3 regions of the Mesorhizobium sp. M0830 genome follow, and region 1 is predicted to be linked to each of the others. Evidence: predicted binding sites of a transcription regulator. Region 1 holds the regulator's gene; each other region holds the start of a gene.

Region 1 (4,222 bases):
CGCTTGCAGCGGAAAACCTTCGCGAACAACCGAGGACTGACTGACCATGAGTGGAATTCCTGATCTCGCTGCAATCGAAGCGATGGATGCCACGGATCCGCTCCGCGCCATGCGCGATCGTTTCATTCTGCCGGAGGGGGTGATCTATCTCGACGGCAATTCGCTTGGGGCAGCGTCGCATGCCGTTTTCGGCGAGCTGCAGCAGGCGGCCACCGAGGAATGGGCCAAGGATCTCATTCGGGCCTGGAATACAGCCGGATGGTTCGAGATGCCGATCGAACTTGGCGACCAGCTCGGACGCTTGATCGGGGCCGCAGCCGGACAGACTGTTGTCTGCGACACGACGTCGATCAACATCTACAAGGTGCTACATGCCGCGATGGAGATGCGGCCCGGCCGATCGGCCATCGTCGCCGAGGCTGACAGTTTTCCCACCGACCTCTACATCGCCGAAGGCGTTGCCTCGACCCGCGATGGGGTCCTTCTGCGCCTCGCGGGCGTCGACGCGCCAACCATCGAAGAGCTGATCGACGAAAGCGTCGCGGTGGTGCTGATCAACCACGTCAATTACAAATCGGGTGAACTGCGCGACATGGCGGCGCTGACGCGCATAGCTCATGCGGCCGGAGTGCTGATCGTCTGGGATCTATGCCACACCGCTGGCGCTCTGCCAGTCGAGCTCGATCATGCAAAAGCCGATTTCGCTGTCGGCTGCACCTACAAGTACCTCAACGGCGGTCCAGGCGCGCCAGCCTTCATCTATGCCGCGCAACGCCACCACGGCGCGATCAGCCAGCCGCTCAGCGGCTGGTGGGGGCATGCACGGCCCTTTGCCTTCGAACGAGGCTATGTTGCCGGCACCGGTATCCGCCGCTTTCTGTGCGGCACGCAGCCGGTCCTGTCGATGCGGGCGCTCAAAGGTGCGCTCGCAATCTGGAACGACGTCGACGTGGCGGCATTGCGAAAGAAAAGCGTCGCGCTGACCGAACTGTTCATCCAGCTCGTCGAAGCGAAGTGCGGCGCCTATGGCCTCACGCTGGAGAGCACCCGCGACGCGACCAGGCGCGGCAGCCAGGTGTCGTTCGTTCACGATCATGGCTATCAAATCATGCGGGCGCTGATCGAGCGCGGAGTGATCGGTGACTTCCGCGCGCCGTCAACCATCCGTTTCGGATTTACGCCGCTCTATGTCGGCTACAAGGACGTGTGGCTGGCGGTCGAGGTGCTGGAAGACATTCTGCGAACGGATGCATGGAAGGACCAGCGTTTCGCCGTCAAGGAGGCCGTGACCTGACGCAGTCGTCCCAACTGTTGTCGCATCGTTGCCTCTTGGTCGGATGATGGAGGGACGAATTTCCAGTGCACAAATCCGGTTGCCGCTGCTGGCCAACACTGGCATCAACAAATTAACCAAGGTTGGCATTTTGGCTTCGTTTCGTTCACGGCAGACGAACGCATGGAAGGCTGGAAATGCCCCGTCGCGGATCCATGGGCAGCTCATGCCAAAGCTTGGGCCAACGATGGGCGGCAGCCCATTAACCATAACAATTTCAATGCCGGAAAGCGCCTTGTGACGGCATGCCGTGATCACCCAAGCGCGCTGGCGCGCGCCAAATAATTTCAGCGGCCTTAACAGATTCATTAAACTTTAAACGGTTGCAGAACACAACTGGAACATATAGTGTTTGTTCTGGGTTTGTTTTCTGATTCTGGTTTTAGGTACCCTGGGGGCCGCCATGCTGACACGCAAGCAACACGAACTGCTGATGTTCATTCATGAACGCCTGAAGGAAAGCGGCATTCCGCCATCCTTCGACGAGATGAAGGAGGCGCTCGACCTTGCCTCCAAATCCGGGATTCATCGTTTGATCACGGCACTGGAAGAGCGCGGCTTCATTCGCCGGCTGCCCAACCGGGCGCGCGCGTTGGAAGTGCTGCGGCTGCCGGATTCGATCGCGCCCGGCCTCAACGCGGCGAAAAAGTTCTCGCCTAGCGTCATCCAGGGCAGTCTTGGTCAGGCCAGTCTCGGCCAGGGCGGCCTTGGCCGGCAGATCAAGCCGGCGTCTTCACGGATGCCTTCAGCCGGCAATGACGACGACGTGGTCTCCGCCGTGTCGATCCCTGTGATGGGGCGCATCGCCGCCGGTGTGCCGATCGATGCCATCCAGCACCAGACCCATTCGATCTCGGTGCCGCCGGACATGATCATGGGAGGCGAGCACTATGCGCTGGAGGTCAAGGGCGACTCGATGATCGAGGCCGGCATCTTCGACGGCGACACCGTCATCATCCGCAACGCCGATACGGCGAGCCCTGGCGAGATCATCGTGGCGCTGGTGGATGAAGAGGAAGCGACGCTGAAGCGGTTCCGCCGCAAGGGTGCCTCGATTGCTCTCGAAGCCGCCAATCCGGCCTATGAGACACGGATTTTCGGACCAGACCGGGTCAAGGTGCAGGGCAAGCTTGTCGGCCTGATCCGCCGTTACTGAGGCACCTGCGGTTTAACGACGGGCTTGTCCGGTCTCTTGAAGGGCGGCAGGCCCCTCGCCTCACGCGAAAACTTACGTTGCACGTGCCAAGGCCGGTAGGGCCTACCCACCGCAAAGCTGACCGTTGCCGGCGTGGTCGCCGACTGGCGATCGAAGAAGACGGCAGCACTGCCATTGCTAGCCAGTTGCCGTTTGGTGATGACGAGAACCAGCGGGTTGTGACAAGCGTCATAGGCCGTCGCGTCGTTGATGACGATCAGGTCGGCGAAGCCGCAGGCTTTCCAGGTGTCCTTTCGGTCCTCGACATAGGCAATGATAGCACCGGACGGATGCCTGGCGAGACAAACGCCTGATGTGCAATAGAATGGCGCTCCCGCCGGCATTTCAGCCGCATCCTCGACGTCGAATTGCCCGTCGCCTTCGTCGAACACCTCCGGCGCGATAATGCTTTCGGATGTCAGCGCACGCTTCCAGTTGTCGACGGTGAATTCGTTCGGCCTGGCCCGGCTGACCGCGAGTTCGCCGCCGCCAATCGGCAGCGCCACCAGCCTCGCATCCTCCGAGACCAGCACGTCAGGTGCGCGCGTATCCGAGACGGTCAACAGGCCGGCAAGCGCGAAGGGAAGCGCTGCGAGCCGCAACCATGTGGTCGCCATCGTCGCGATGACCAAGGCAATCGTCACCAGCACGACGGATTGCTGCGAAATCAAACCGATTGCGTCGACTGGCGAACGCTCGGAAATCCATCCGGACATCGCGATCATCACCGTCAGGCCTTTGCCCATCAGATAGAGGGCCGGCCAGTCCAACCCGAATGGCATCAGCAGCGCGCTGGCGACAGCCAGGAACATTACGACTGTTACGATAGGCATGATGGCCAGGTTGGCGAACAGGCTGAGCGGCGACACACGCTGAAAATGCCAGATGGCAAACAGCGCCGTGGCGCTGCCAGCGATGATGGAGGTCATGGCAAGGCCGGCTGCCGCCAGCAGGAGTTTTCGCGTCAGGAAGCCGGGCAAGGATCGCTTTGGCGGCGGTGGCCTCGCCTTCCCCGCACGATGATCCGCCCAGCCGGCATAGGCACCGACCAGCGCGGCCGTCGCGGCAAACGACATTTGAAAACTCGGGCCGACCACTTCATGCGGCGACACCATGATGACCGCGATCGCCGAGATCGCCAGATTGCGCATCGTCAGTGCTGCCCGATCAAAAAGAACGGCAATCAGCATCACCGCCAGCATGATGAAACTGCGCTCGGCGGCAACGACGACGCCTGAGATGATAAGATAGGCGGCGATCGAGAACAGTGCGGCAGCCGCAGCATACTTCTTGACCGGGCGACGCGCGGAAAAATCCGGAAACAGGGCGAAGGCGCCACGCAGCAAACCCATGATGGTGCCAGCGACCAGCGCCATGTGCAGTCCGGAAATGGAGATGATGTGATAGATGCCGGTACGCCGCATCGCCTCGTTCACGTCATCGGGAATGCCGGCGCGAACGCCGACGATCAGCGCCGCGGCGATCTCGCCTTCGGCGCCACCGACGCTGCCCCTGATGTGATCGGCAATGGCCTCACGGGCTTTTTCGATCCCCGAGGAAAGCCGGGCCGCCAACGGCATGTTATCGTCGTCGGTGACGACAAGTTTTGGATTGCCGAGAAAGAAACCGCTGCCGCCGATGCCGGCGAAATAGCTGTCGAAGGAGAAGTCGTAGCTGTCCGGCCGCACCGGCCC
Region 2 (4,222 bases), on a different contig from region 1:
GAGGCCGACCTGCTTCAGCGTATCGAGCTTGTCGCGCACGCCCGGCACCGCGGCGAAGAAATCGACGCCTTCCTCGACGGTCATGTCGAGCACGTCGGCGATCGACTTGCCCTTGAACAGCACATCGAGCGTCTCTCTGTTGTAGCGCTTGCCGTGGCAGACGTCGCAGGTGACGTAGACGTCGGGCAGGAAGTGCATCTCGATCTTGATGACGCCGTCGCCCTGGCAGGCTTCGCAGCGCCCGCCCTTGACGTTGAACGAGAAGCGGCCGGGCTGATAGCCGCGCGCCTTGGCTTCTGGAAGGCCGGCGAACCAGTCGCGGATCGGCGTGAAGGCGCCGGTGTAGGTGGCCGGATTGCTGCGCGGGGTCCTGCCAATGGGCGACTGGTCGATGTCGATGACCTTGTCGAGGAATTCCAGGCCCTCGATGCGGTCATGATCGGCCGGGTGTTCGCGCGAGCCCATGATGCGGCGCGAGGCCGCCTTGAACAGCGTCTCGATCAGGAAGGTCGACTTGCCGCCGCCCGACACGCCGGTGACGGCGGTGAACGTGCCGAGCGGAATTTCGGCGGTGACGTTCTTCAGATTGTTGCCGCGAGCGCCGACGATCTTGAGGCGCCGGTTCTTCTTCGCTTCGCGGCGCACGTCAGGCGTCGCCACTTCGAGCGCGCCCGACAGATATTTGCCGGTGATCGAATTGGGGTTGGCCATGACTTGCTGCGGCGTGCCCTGGGCGATGATCTCGCCGCCATGGATGCCGGCGGCCGGGCCCATATCGACGACGTAGTCGGCATGCAGGATGGCGTCCTCGTCATGCTCGACGACGATCACCGTGTTGCCGATATCGCGCAGGTGCTTGAGCGTGTCGAGCAGGCGGGCATTGTCGCGCTGATGCAGGCCGATCGACGGCTCGTCCAGCACGTAAAGCACGCCGGTGAGGCCGGAGCCGATCTGCGACGCCAGCCGGATGCGCTGGCTCTCGCCGCCCGACAGCGTGCCGGAATTGCGCGACAGGGTCAGATAGTCGAGCCCGACATCGTTGAGGAAACGTAGCCGCTCGCGGATTTCCTTGAGCACACGCACCGCGATCTCGTTCTGCTTGTCGTTCAGCGAGGCGGGCAGGTCGGTGAACCACCGGTCGGCCTTACGGATGGAAAGCTCGGTGACTTCGCCGATGTGCTTGCCGGCGATCTTCACCGCCAGCGACTCGGGCTTCAGCCGATAACCTTTGCAAGCCGGGCAAGGTGTGGCCGACATGAAGCGCTCGATCTCCTCGCGCATCCAGGCGGATTCGGTCTCTTTCCAGCGCCGCTCGAGATTGGGAATGACGCCTTCGAAGGTTTTCGTGGTCTTGTAGGAGCGCAGACCGTCGTCGTACTGGAAGGTGATCTCGCGCTCGCCGGTGCCGCGCAGGATGGCTTCCTTTGCCTCTTCGGTCAGGTCTTTGAACTTGTCGCCGAGCTTGAAGCCATAGGCCTTGCCGAGCGCTTCCAGCGTCTGCGCGTAATAGGGCGAGGTCGACTTCGCCCATGGGCTGACGGCGCCGTCGCGCAGCGAGATGTTTTCGTCCGGCACGATCAAATTGCCGTCGATGGCGCGCTGGCTACCAAGACCGTCGCAGGTCGGGCAGGCGCCGAACGGATTGTTGAACGAGAACAGGCGCGGTTCGATTTCCGGAATGGTGAAGCCGGACACGGGACAAGCAAATTTTTCCGAGAACAGGATGCGCTCATGCGTCTCGTTCTTCGACTTGTTGACCGAATCCTCGCCGGTCTGGCTGGCATCGAGCGGCTTGTCGGCGAATTCGGCGACAGCCAACCCATCGGCCAGCTTTAAAGCGGTTTCGATGGAGTCGGCGAGCCGTGTCGCCAGATCGCCGCGCACGACGATGCGGTCGACGACGACGTCGAGGTCATGCTTGTATTTCTTGTCCAGCGCCGGCACGTCGGCGATTTCATAGAAGACGCCGTCGACCTTCACGCGTTGAAAGCCCTTTTTCTGCAACTCCAGCAGTTCCTTGCGGTACTCGCCCTTGCGGCCGCGCACCATCGGCGCAAGGATGAACAGACGGGTGCCTTCCTCGACCGCCAGCACGCGGTCGACCATCTGCGAAACCGTCTGGCTCTCGATCGGCAGGCCGGTGGCCGGCGAATAGGGGATGCCGACGCGCGCAAACAACAGGCGCATGTAGTCGTAGATCTCGGTGACGGTACCGACCGTCGAACGCGGGTTCTTCGAGGTGGTCTTCTGCTCGATCGAGATGGCAGGCGACAGGCCGTCGATCTGGTCGACGTCAGGCTTCTGCATCATTTCGAGGAATTGCCGGGCATAGGCCGACAGGCTCTCGACATAGCGGCGCTGCCCTTCGGCATAGATGGTGTCGAAAGCAAGCGAGGATTTGCCGGAACCCGACAGGCCGGTCATGACAATCAGGCTGTCACGCGGCAGGTCGAGATCGACATTCTTCAGATTGTGTTCGCGCGCCCCGCGAATGGAAAGATATTTATGGTCGGCCATCGCCGGTCGCCGCCTCAGAATCTGGAATTTCCTGGAATGGCGAGTTTCCCAGCCATCCCCTATGTAGGTAGTTTTGCCGCCGCGTCGAGAGACGCCACAATTCCCAACAAAAGCGTTTAACCGTCTTTCGCGTAAACGGGCAAGCGGAAAGAACAAAGACCGAACACGCTCCTGACAAAGCTGTGCAAAAACTGACCTGTACGCAATCTCCGGGCGATCACATTTTTCGGTATCTGTCTATTGCCGGTTGACGTCCCCGACACACGGGGGCAGACTCTGGTAGTCAACGAAGCCGGCCGTCTTTCGATGGTCTCGCCGCCCGGAGGCGGCCTGCGAGACGCCGCAGGCATTAGCGATTTGTGCTTCGAGACGACAACGTTGGAATGGACAAAGGAGCGGAGCTATGACGCCACCGGATCGTCCCCCAGGGTTCCAGTTGTTACTGGAGCCGCGGCAGGCATAAGTGCCAGGGTTTAGCGTCTGCGCCACCCGACAAACCGTGACCTGCCATACTCCGTAAAAATCAGAGACTGCAGTCGGATCGTCGGCTGACGCCGCGTTGCATCCGAAATCAAATGCCGGCAGTACGCCCCCGGTAGAAGTTGGATTTGAGATCCAAAAAGGCCCCGTCCGTTTGCGCAAAGCACGGCGGGGCCATTTATGTGCGGATTGTCTTGTTGGCGATATGCCTGCGCGGCACGCCGGCACCACTATCAGTGGCGCGGCTGCCGGATTGAGCCGGCTCCGACATCGACGGTGATGCTGCCTGAAATCCTGACATCCGTGTCACCGATCTTGAACTGGCCGTTGCCGTTGCCGGGAAATGCGTCGTCGGGTTCGGGCTCGGGAGCCGGCTTGGCGATTCGATAATCGCCGGCCACGCCGGGCAGGGCTCTTTTTTGCGCCTGCGCCGAGCTATCGTCTGCGAACGCCGAGCCGCTCGAGAGACACGCGAGCGCTACAATGGCGATCACACGGTGCAATGTTCTGGGCGGATGAGTGTCGATCATCCCAGGATGATAGTGGCATGCCGTCGACGGGACCAGCCCGACATCGTCAAATCTTCCAAAGCATGTCGTGTTTCGAGAGCGGATTCAGGCGACGCGTTTTAGCCCTTTGTCTTTATGCATGTCATTATGCATGTCATTCTCCCAAAACCGGGCCACTTTGGGCGACCACTTGACCGCGGGCGGGAATGCGATCCGGCCCACTTTTATGCCGCCTTTTCTCGTGTGTCGAAGACATGGTCGACGATGCCCCAGGCCTGGGCCTCGCGGGCGGTCATGAAGTGGTCGCGGTCCAGCGTGCGTTCGACCTCTTCATAGGTGCGGCCGCAATGCTGCGCGTAGAGTTCGGCCATGTGCCGTTTCGTCTGGACGATGCGCTCGGCATGGCGCTGGATGTCGGAGGCCTGACCCTGGAAGCCGCCAAGCGGCTGATGCAGCAGGATGGTGGCGTTCGGCAGTGAGATACGACGCCCGGCCGTTCCTGCCATCAGCAGGAACGAGGCCATCGAGGCGGCAAAGCCCATGCACACGGTCGAGACCGGGCAACTGATGTATTGCATCGTGTCGTAGATGGCGAAGCCGCTGGTCACCACGCCGCCCGGCGAGTTGATATAGAGCGAGATCTCCTTGTCGGGATTGTCCGATTCCAGCGACAGCAACTGTGCGCAGACCAGCGCCGAGATGTCGTCGTTGATCTC
Region 3 (4,222 bases), on a different contig from region 1:
CCGGCACATGCCGTGCAACTTCGTAGAGATCATGCCGCGTCTGGACGAGCATCTGCGGCGCGGCAAATCGGCTCCCTAAAAGCCGAGGCCAAGCGGCGGCTCCACGGGCGCTGCGCAAAGCCCGGCGCCGTGCTCACCGGATGCCTGTCGAGATGAACTTCGGGTCGTCAGCTCTCAGCGGATGACCGGCTCGCCATGAAAGCGGCGGCGCGACGGCGGCGATACGCCGAAGCCGACTTCCATCATCAACCTCGGCCTGCGCGACGGCACGGTGCCCATGTGGAAGCCGAAGGGGTCCTCGACGAAACCTAGTCCTGCTTCTCCAGTCAATGTCACCGGGCTCTGCTCGCCATAGACATCCAGGACCTCTCGCGCGGAATGGCCGACGAGGAGGGTGAGTTGATGCTTGAGGCTGCGTCGCTTGTGGCTGCCTCGCACATAGACGTGTGGACCGGTCTCGGCATCGACCGGCTTGAGGTAGAAAAAGAATTTCAGCATGCGCCAATCGTCGAGGTCGAAATGATACTTGCCGAGCGAGGCGAGGTTCTTGTCGGCGTCCGAAGCGGCACCCGTCGGAAAACTCCACCAGACCCGCGTCGTGATCAGTTTTGCCTGACCGCCGAGATAGTGCGCGGCAATGTCTAGAAGCAGCGGGTCGCGCTGGATGGCGAGCGCCGCCTCGCAATCAAGGATTCGCTCGAAAAAGTGCCCGCTGAGCAGCGAGCGGCCAAAGCGCTTCTCAGCTTCCGCATGTTCATCCGGCATGAATTCGAGACGGCGGTCGAAATTGCCGAAGCAAGGCGTGCGCTGGGCGAAATCGGCGATCTCCTCATGGATATCAGACGGCAGGACGAGGCCCGAAAACAGCCCGTCGGTCCGCAGCGCTTCGACTACTGCCTCACGTTCGACACCGGCGAACATCGTATCCCCCGTATCCGCGACCGGACGGGCGCGTTTTGCGCCCAGCCAATGCATGCGGCGCCCGGGCATAGTGCGCGCCAGCACAAACATCGGCAGCCAGGCAGGGTTTTCCCGCAGGTCCGTCAGATAGGTTGGAATGCGCACGGCGATACGCCGCAGCAGACTGCCGTTGCGCGCAATGGCCTCTAGGCTGGCCGTGCCGGATTTGTCGGGCGTTGGAAGGTTCATCGGGTCCTCGATATAAGGGCACCACCAATGCTGCATCGGTGTTCACCACTCGGCATGACCCAAACCCAACTCACCCGCTTTGTCCGGAAGCTAACCGCGTGTCAGATTTTGTGCAATGCACAATGACCAGAGCAGGTGCAAAAAACTCAGCGCGGAGAGCGGCGTTCCCGCTTCGCCGGCGCCATCCAAATGTCGAGCCGCTTTGTCGCGAGGCCGCGGGCGATGGCCTCGGCGCTGACGGCACTCCTGGCCGAGGCCTGACGCTTGCTGATCAGCAATCCGTCGGCCAAGGCACGGTTTGCGGAAAAGACGCGAGCCAGGAACGGCTTGCGGCTGCCGCGCGCCCGCGAAAACCGTGCCGCCATGGTTTGCCTGGCCGTATGGTCGACGACCGCGTCGATCCAGCCCTCCATCAATCGTGCGCCCGGCTCCAGGAGCAGCAACCAGTCCCCCTTGGCTTGCCGGATCCCCGTGGCGATGCCGCCCGTCACGTAGTGACAGCCGGCATGCTCGGCCACACGATGCGTCTGGTCGGTAGAGCCCGTGTCACAGACGATGACGTCACGCACCACGCCCTCAACCGCGCCGCCAATCAGCGAGGCGAGCGTGCGGGTAAGCCCTTCCTCGTCATTGCAGGTTTCGATGAGAACACTAAGCATCGTTAGCCGATAGCGGAAAGCGCGGCATAGCGCCAGTTATCCAGCGAGCCATAAAAAGTTCTTGCTTTGTTCTCATCAACAGAATAGGAATAATTTCATGAACAGAGCGATTCGACACAACACGGACAGTCCTTGGGAGCGGGCGAAGATGGAACAGATCGTGCGCGCCGACATTGCAGCTTTCGGAGCTGGACGGGCCGAGATGGCCAATGCGATGATCGAGCAGAGTGGCGTGCGTGTCCGGCCGGACCGCAACCGCGGCAGGTCGGCAGGCATCAATCCGTCCGGTCGGTTCGAGCCGGTCAGCCGGCATGTTTTCGACGATGGCTGGAATTCGCTGGAAGAACTGCCGCCCTTCAAGACCGAAGTGCAGGTCGAGAAGCCGCGCACCATCATCACCCGCAACGAATCGCCCGATATCTCCTTCGATCGTTCGATCAACCCTTATCGCGGTTGCGAGCACGGCTGTGTCTATTGTTTTGCCCGGCCGACGCACTCGTTCATGGGTCTGTCGCCGGGTCTGGATTTCGAATCCAAGTTGTTCGCCAAGCCAGATGCGGCGCGCTTGCTCGACAAGGAGCTGTCGAAGGACGGTTACCAGCCACGAACCATCGCTATCGGCACCAACACCGACCCCTACCAGCCAATCGAGAAGCAATACCGGATCATGCGCGAGATCCTCGAAGTGCTGGAGGCGCGCGGTCATCCGGTCGGCATCGTCACCAAATCCGCTTTGGTGACGCGCGACATCGATATCCTGTCGCGCATGGCTGAGCGGGGGCTGGCCAAGGTGGCGCTGTCGGTGACGACGCTCGATCGCATGCTGGCGCGCACCATGGAGCCGCGCGCGTCGACGCCCACCAGGCGGCTGGAGGCGATCCGGCAGCTTTCGGATGCCGGCATTCCAGCGTCGGTCATGGTGGCGCCGATCATTCCCGGATTGACCGATCCGGAGATGGAACGCATCCTCGATTCGGCACGCGCCGCCGGTGCGCGCGAGGCGGGTTATGTCGTGCTGCGCCTGCCGCTGGAGGTCAGCCCGATCTTCAAGGATTGGCTGCTGCGCCACTACCCCGATCGCTACCGCCACGTGATGTCGCTGATCCGATCGATGCGTGACGGCAAGGACTACGATTCGGAATGGGGCAAGCGCATGAAGGGCGCCGGTCCCTATGCCTGGCAGATCGGCCGGCGCTTCGAGATCGCAGCCAAGCGGCTCGGCCTCAATGCCGAACGGCGCACGTTGCGGACCGACCAGTTCGTTGCTGCTGCCAAAGACCAATTGCAGCTGACGCTGCTTTGAGAATGCAATTCACTGCGGCGGCTTGATCTGCCGCAGCACAGGAATCCCGTCCGGCCCGCCCCGGCCTGCAGACGGTGCCCTCCCGGTCCGGCGCCCCACCCGACCCGGAGGGACTTGCGGAGAATCGGAGCCGATGCGAACCTCGCCGCAACATGGCTCGCGCGCGTTCTGATTCTCCGCCTCTCTTTGAGATCATCGAGAAGCCCGACTTCTCCTTCGAGACGAAGGCGATGGCTGACGGTCTGTGGCCGGTTGCGGGCATGGATGAGGCCGGCCGCGGTCCCTTGGCCGGACCGGTGGTGGCCGCGGCGGTGGTGCTCGATCCCGCCAACATTCCTGACGGGCTGGACGATTCCAAGCGCCTCACCCATTTGCAGCGCGAGGCCCTGTTCCTGCTCATTCTCGGCTCCGCGCAGGCGGTCTCAATGGCCTCGATCAGCGCCGAGGGCATCGACGGCAGCAACATCCTAAAGGCAAGCCTGGAGGCGATGCGCCGTGCCCTGGTCGGGCTGTCGGTTCAACCGAAGCTCGCCCTCGCCGACGGGCGCGACGTGCCCCCGGGCCTGCCCTGCGCGGGGCGCGCGCTGATCAAGGGCGACCAGCGTTCGCAATCGATCGCCGCCGCCTCGATCGTCGCCAAGGTGATGCGCGACCGCATGATGTGCGGCTGCGGCAACCATCACGACCGCTATGGCTTCGAGTCCCACATGGGCTACGCCACGGTCCGCCATCGCACCGCGATCGAGGCTCATGGTCCCGTGCCGCGGCTGCACCGCGTGTCATTCGCGCCGTTCAGATTGGGCGGGGTGGAAGTGGTGGAAGACGAGAGCCTGGTCGGATTGGAGTGAGCCACGGCGATGTCAGCCGATCTCCCCCCTCGAGGGGGAGATGTCGCCGAAGGCGACAGAGGGGGTCGGCTCGACTGGGCACGACGCCATTTTTCAGCAAAGATCAGGCCAGCGCTTCATGCGCGGCGACCCCCTCTGGCCTGCCGGCCATCTCCCCCTCAAGGAGGGAGATTACGCGCTCGGCCGCCCCGCCAATCTGGTTTTCCACAGCAAAAAAGCCGCCAGGTTTCCCGGGCGGCTTCAATGATTGGCTAGACGGATCG

Evidence for each region. Region 1 encodes LexA, which represses DNA repair genes until DNA is damaged. Its sites were predicted from a motif close to TGTTCNNNNTGTGTTCNG; they were not measured.
Region 2: a site for LexA is predicted at 2,666-2,683, ahead of uvrA (excinuclease ABC subunit UvrA). Genes of this name have one in related genera too.
Region 3: a site for LexA is predicted at 1,865-1,882, ahead of NKI20_RS17500 (PA0069 family radical SAM protein). Genes of this name have one in related genera too.

Annotation. Positions count from the first base shown of each region.
Region 1 covers NZ_JAMYOR010000058.1:21,225-25,446, forward strand. Annotated here, with positions in the region: gene kynU (kynureninase) at 47-1,294, shown strand; gene lexA (transcriptional repressor LexA) at 1,737-2,489, shown strand; gene NKI20_RS26680 (ComEC/Rec2 family competence protein) at 2,483-4,222, opposite strand, start outside.
Region 2 covers NZ_JAMYOR010000023.1:8,541-12,762, forward strand. Annotated here, with positions in the region: gene uvrA (excinuclease ABC subunit UvrA) at 1-2,517, opposite strand, end outside; gene NKI20_RS15760 (hypothetical protein) at 3,231-3,527, opposite strand; gene NKI20_RS15765 (ATP-dependent Clp protease proteolytic subunit) at 3,731-4,222, opposite strand, start outside.
Region 3 covers NZ_JAMYOR010000027.1:31,386-35,607, forward strand. Annotated here, with positions in the region: gene moaB (molybdenum cofactor biosynthesis protein B) at 1-79, shown strand, start outside; gene NKI20_RS17490 (hypothetical protein) at 175-1,149, opposite strand; gene NKI20_RS17495 (glycosyltransferase) at 1,296-1,808, opposite strand; gene NKI20_RS17500 (PA0069 family radical SAM protein) at 1,957-3,111, shown strand; gene rnhB (ribonuclease HII) at 3,264-3,959, shown strand.